2 regions of the Paenibacillus sp. MER TA 81-3 genome follow, and region 1 is predicted to be linked to the other one. Evidence: riboswitches for the same ligand, from Rfam matches in the RefSeq annotation. Region 1 holds a riboswitch; the other holds the start of a gene.
What was found. A riboswitch is a leader RNA that binds a small molecule or an ion and turns the genes downstream of it on or off. The one in region 1 is predicted to bind ZMP and ZTP.
Positions count from the first base shown of each region.

Region 2: it holds a riboswitch for ZMP and ZTP, as region 1 does, so the genes downstream of both, M3650_RS07745 (tetrahydrofolate dehydrogenase/cyclohydrolase catalytic domain-containing protein) here and rpiB (ribose 5-phosphate isomerase B) in region 1, are expected to answer to the same signal.

Region 1 covers NZ_JAMAWB010000005.1:128,633-131,726, reverse strand. The annotation lists gene M3650_RS08605 (serine hydroxymethyltransferase) at 1-295, opposite strand, end outside; gene M3650_RS08600 (TIGR01440 family protein) at 404-976, opposite strand; gene rpiB (ribose 5-phosphate isomerase B) at 998-1,456, opposite strand; ZMP/ZTP riboswitch at 1,744-1,824, opposite strand; gene M3650_RS08590 (low molecular weight protein arginine phosphatase) at 1,872-2,453, opposite strand; gene M3650_RS08585 (manganese efflux pump MntP) at 2,504-3,070, opposite strand.
Region 2 covers NZ_JAMAWB010000004.1:346,166-349,259, forward strand. The annotation lists gene M3650_RS07735 (zinc-dependent alcohol dehydrogenase) at 1-881, shown strand, start outside; gene M3650_RS07740 (hypothetical protein) at 898-1,515, opposite strand; ZMP/ZTP riboswitch at 1,661-1,745, shown strand; gene M3650_RS07745 (tetrahydrofolate dehydrogenase/cyclohydrolase catalytic domain-containing protein) at 1,841-2,017, shown strand; gene M3650_RS07750 (cyclodeaminase/cyclohydrolase family protein) at 2,014-2,652, shown strand; gene M3650_RS07755 (MFS transporter) at 2,730-3,094, opposite strand, start outside.

The DNA.
Region 1 (3,094 bases):
TCGCTTGCGCTCCGGAGTGCGGCTGCACATTAACATGCTCCGCTCCGAACAGTTCCTTCGCACGATCCCGCGCGATGTTCTCGACGATGTCGACATGCTCGCATCCGCCGTAGTAGCGTCTGCCCGGATAGCCTTCCGCATATTTGTTCGTGAGCACCGTACCCATCGCTTCCATCACCGCTTCGCTTACGATGTTCTCCGAAGCGATAAGTTCAATGTTGTTGCGCTGACGCTGCAGTTCCAGATCCATTGCTTTCAATACGTCCGGATCGGATTGTCTTAAATGATCTACCATTACCATAACCCTCCCATTGTTAAATTACCTTATTGCAATGTATGACAACGCATTCTGCGTTAAGGTTCCATGTGTTATCGTCATCCGGCAGCCTTCTTACTCCTCATCTTACTCACAGGAATCTGTACCTGCGATATCCGGCAGTCGATAGACGGCTCTTTCCCCGCCGATAAGCTTCGGCCGCGTTGCCGCCATATTGACTCTTGCCTTGCCGATAGTGCGTACCTCAGTTCGGAGCGGCACGGCAACCCGGCGTATGTGCATGCCGATGAGCGTCTCGCCGATGTCGATTCCGGCATCAGCTGCGATTGTCTCCGCCAAGCAAGCAGCGGATAATCGACGATACGCATAGGCAGCCATTGATCCGCCCGCTGTCGGAACAGGTACTGCAGCAACTTCCTCAAGCCCGAACCGTTCGAGCGTGTGCCGTTCTACGACGAGCGCGCGATTAAGGTGCTCACAGCATTGAAATGCCGTGTAGAGCCCGAATTCCGTATGCAGCACATCCAGCCCGGCAAAAATCTCCTGGGCTACATCAAGCGTGCCCGACGTTCCTATCCGCGCCCCGGCTACCTCACTCGTGCTGCACCCGATAACAACCAGCTGCCCGGGCTTCAAGTCCGCCGCTTGCACGAGGGCACGTGCAGCCGCTCCTGCCTGCTCGCGAGTGTTACTACTCATAATAACTCCACCTCCGCTTCATTACGGTGCAGGGTGATATTTATGCTCCACATCGGTTACTTTGCCCAGACGCCCTACATGACGTTCGCCTCGGCTGAATTCCGTGCTCAGCCAGACGCGCACAATTTCCTCAGCAAGCCCAGGCCCGATGACACGCTCACCCATGGCCAGTACGTTCGTATCGTTATGTTCGCGGGTCGCTTTCGCAGAGAACAGATCGTGAACGAGCGCGCAACGCACACCCGGCACTTTGTTCGCGGCGATGGACATGCCGATGCCTGTGCCGCAAATGAGCACGCCCCGGTCTGCTTCCCCGGAAGCAACCATCTCTGCAACCGGCACCGCGTAATCTGGATAGTCTACCGATTCCGTACAATTGCAGCCCAAGTCAACAACATCATGACCCATGTCCTTAATGACTGAAATAATTCCATCTTTCAACCGCACACCGGCATGATCTGCGCCTACGGCAATTTTCATTGTTATTCCCTCCATCCGTCGTCTTTCATTAAGGCGCATCCAACGTTGTTCATGAGACAAGCCATGGCTCTATTATAACGAATTTCCGGGAAGTTGGAGCAAACAAATTGCATTTTCTTCCCTCTCTCTTACCATCCCCTGAGACAAGCGCCTCATACGAATGCAGGATGCTCGCCCCGATGCAATATCCAAGAAATCACATCCATAACAACTCAGCACCATCTATACCATATATAGCATAATATAACATGAAAAAAAGAGCATAGCATGGCAATTACCATACACTGCTCTTTCGCCCAGGCGACCGGCCGTATTATTCGATGCTCCACCGTGGTTACCCACTTTCGTCGCCAGTTACATCGAACCTGCATTTTCTATCCCTGATAATAAAGGATACGGAAATGAAATGCAATCCCTATTTGTCCAGCTTGTCCAGCAGCAGATGAAGCGCCTCGCGGATTTCCGCAGCCGTCATTCGGTACTGCTCTAACGTGCCTCCGAATGGATCCGCCACATCCATGCTCGGTGCGCGCCGCTGCAGTTCAAAGAGCTGCTTCCGTTCTTCTTCAGTCGGCTCTTCACCCAGCGCCAGCTTCAACTGCAGTTCCGCCGCCAGAGCAAGCAGTTGTTCCCGCTCATCCACCACCGCCCCGTCCTGCTCTACATACTCTTTCAGCGCGAACGTCTTGTCCGCTGCATGAGGAAAGCGCTGCAGCACATGCTGCTTATGACCAAAGGTTAACGTCAAAATAATATCCGCCCACTGTATCCCTTCTTCGTTCAGGGCAGTGGACCGAAACGTCCGATGGCTCGTAATTTGCTGTTCGGCAAGCGCTTCAGCCGCATGCTCCGAAATAGGAGTGCCATCCCACGCCGCTACGCCGGCCGACTTCACATCTAGGTCCAAAGACCTATCCTCTGCCAAATGTCTCAGCATCGCTTCTGCCATAGGACTGCGGCAAGTGTTGCCTGTGCACACAAACAAAATGCGTTTCATAATCACATTCCCCCTCTCGTGAAGTTCTCCTCTATCTATTGTACCCTAAGTCAAGAAGGGATCAAAAACAAGATGCCGAATACGAGTAATACAGCACCGCCCACCGCTTCGCCGTACTCACCGAGCCGCTGTCCCGCATGATGTCCAAGCAGCAGCCCGAGAATGGACATCGCACCGCCGAACAGACCAAATGCAGCGAGCGTAATCAGCAAATCAGAACGGAACATGCCAAGCGTTACTCCGACAGAGAACGAATCGACACTGACGCTCAGCGCAAACAAAATTGTACCCCAGAACGAAGCCGTGTCGATAAAGTGAGATGCTCCCCCTTTGAACGAGCTGTAAATCATATGTCCGCCGAGCATTACGAGAAGAGCGCCGGCAGCCATCGCCGTCACCTTCCCGAGCACAATGCTCATATATATGCCCGTTATGACGCCCATCAGCGGCATCAGTACATGAAAGAGCGCGATGACGACGCTGATGCGAAAGGCATCCATCCGCCGTACCCCTCTCATTCCGATGCCAAGACATAGGGAAAAGGCGTCCGAGCCAAGAGCCAGGGCCATAGCGAGAATCGTAATCCATTGACCTAGGGGTGCAGCCGTTTCCCACATCTGCCTCTCTCCTCGTCCGATCGT
Region 2 (3,094 bases), on a different contig from region 1:
CGGACCGCCCGATCCCGCTGGGCTACAGTGCCGCCGGCATTGTGCGGGAAGTGGGAGCGGGCGTCACTCATGTGCAGGCGGGACAGTGCGTCGCGTGCTACGGCGCTCCGTTCGTGCGGCATGCCGGCTTGTTGGCGGTGCCGAAGCATTTGCTCGCGCCCATTCCCGATGGAATGGATATTCGGGAGGCTGCCTTTGCTGGCCTGGGCGCGATTGCGATTCACGCGCTGCGGCAGGCCAATCTCCAGTTCGGCGAGCAGGCGGTCGTAGTCGGACTGGGCATATTGGGACAGATGATGTGTCAAATTGGGAACGCTGCGTCCTATCATATGTTAGGCTATGATCTGCTGCCCGAACGCTGCGAGGTGTTGCGCGAATGTGGAGTCGACGACGTGCATTCGACGCTGGAAGGGATCGATGCTGCCATTCAAGACGCCACCGGCGGAGAAGGGGTGGATACCGTCTTCTTGTGTACAGGACGGAATGCGGCGGGGATGATCGATCAGGCGCTCACTTGGATTCGGGATCGCGGCAAAGTGGTCATTGTCGGAGACTTGGAAATGGAATTCAACCGGGAGCTGATGTTCTCCAAGGAAGCGCAAATCTTAATCTCCCGCGCCGGCGGACCGGGCAGATACAAGCGCGAGTATGAAGTAGACGGCATCGATTACCCGAAAGGGTATGTGCGCTGGACCGAAGGCAGGAATGTGGGCGAATATGTGCGCCTGCTCGCCGAGAAGCGAATCCAGGTCGCGCCGCTCATCTCAGCCGAAATGCCAGTGGCTGAAGCCGCTGCAGCCTACGAGCGTTACAAGGCATCTCCCCGCGATACGGTAGGTATTGTGTTGTCCTACCAGCCATGTTCATTCGCAGTGGAATGAAGGGAAAGATAGCTGATCATGAAATGAAATCGACATTGGCGATGAACGATAATCCTGCAGGATTTTCACTTCCAAGCGGATTAAGAATATAATTGACCGCTGTAAACGATACTACCACGACATATATCGCTCCGGGAGGAAGCGGATTGCTGCTGCTGTTTTTGTACACTCTTATGCCTTGCCAATTGTAAGGCGGCGTTTCGCTTAGGCCGACAATAGGATCCATATTTCCATCCAAGAGCACTGGAGGAGTTAACGTCTGCACCAACACAGGGGTCGGTGGACTAAAATTATAAACATCAACCCGGGCCACATGGGCATTGTCGGAAAAGACGCATAAATTTACGTTAATTGTGAGCGGATTAGGGTTGCCGATGCCGCCGCTTCTTGCGGCAAATCCTCTGCTTTGACCATCGGATGTAGTTGAATCCCAAATGTATCGGGAATTTATAGTGGGGAAAGGCCCGTTGTCATTCGAATATTTAATTAATTGGGGCCAAAGAGTATAGCGGGGGATAACCGTGGCTTTATTGCCTGGCGCTCCGCTTACGGCCAAAGCAATGGCTGTATCCCGGTCATTCGCAACATATACGTTACTGCTACTAACTATTATAGCCTGACCTACAATAGGCATTCGATAACACCCTCTTCTAGATGAATGTGCTTCGCTGTTCCATGGTATTCACGACAGGTTAGATGTGACGGGGCGCAGGAATTTATTTTGTAAAAGCAAAAAAGGTTTTCTTTTTTATTCCGATTTGGTAGGATAAAAGAAATTGAATGCTGTATGTAACTGGCGAAAATAGTGGGAGCAACCACAAGGGAGCATACAGTCGGAATGTACCGTTCGCCTGGGTAAAAGTGTTTGTTGAAGACTCGCTTGTTGAGCTTCGGCAAATGCTTTTTTTGTTTTTCACATTTCACATTATTGCAATCGCTATGCCACAGGAGGTTATACGATGGGAATGGTCATGAAAGCAAAAGAAGCCGCGGATGCCGTGTACAACGATATCCGGAAGAGAGTGGAGGAGTACGCGTCACAGGGACATCTTCCTTGCATTGCCACGATTCTCGTCGAGGGGGATCTCGCCTCCGCTTATTATGCGAAGATGAAGCAGAAGGCGGCGAAGCAATGAATCAGGCCATAACGTGGGACAGTTCGATACGGAGCTTTCTGGAGCGGGCGGGCAGCGCCGATCCGACACCGGGTGGAGGAAGCGTGGCCGCGCTCGTAGCGGCGCTCGGCGCAGCGATGACCTCGATGGTGGGCAATCTGTCGCAGGGCGAGAAATTCGCAGGCATTCGGGAACAAATTGAGCTTACGCTGAACGAGATGAACAGTCTGTCTGCGCTATGCGAGGAGCTGCTTGCCGACGACATTCGCACTTTCGGGCAGTACATGGAGGCGCTACGGCTGCCCAAGGGGACCGAGGAAGAGCAGGCGAACCGCAGACAAGCGCTGCGCGAAGCGACCTATGCGGCCATCGAAGTTCCGCTCCGGCTGCTCCGGGTATGCAGAGACGGGATGCGCATTGCAGCCGCAATCGCGGAGACGTCTAACAAGAACGTCATTTCTGATTTGGGCATTGGGGCGATATTGTTCGAGGCGGCGGCCCAATCCGCCTATTTGACAATTGAGATTAACCTTGCCTCGGTGAAGGATGCGGAACGAAAGGGAGAGTACGCAGAGCGATCCTCTCAACTGCTGCTGGAGAGCGGGCAGTTGAAAGAGTCGACGATGCATACAGTCCGTCAACGAATCGCAGGATAGGGAATATGTACAACGTCAGTATGAAAAAGGCCGACGGTTCCCGGTGGAATCGTCGGCTTACGCGCGGTATGGACACATTATGAAGAGATAGCTTGCTGCCGCTGATGCCGATCGGTATACAATACCTTCGTCATTAGCCCAATCGAAGCGACAATCAAGGCCGCAGGAATCCAGAAGATGCGCGGCGTTACCCCTTCAATTAACAACGGCAGGAAGTAGCCGATGAGAGAAGCCGTCTGGGAAATGAATACGTACAGACTGGCGCCGAAGCCCGCCTTGTGGATGAACATGCGCTGCACATAGCCCATGCCAACGCCATACAGCACGGACACGAAGAACGAGTACAACGGCTGCACAAGGAAAAATATGGTCAATGACCCGCTGACGCTGTAGGTCAAATAAGTGACCAGCGCAAAGGAGCTGCCGAGCAGGATAACGGGCT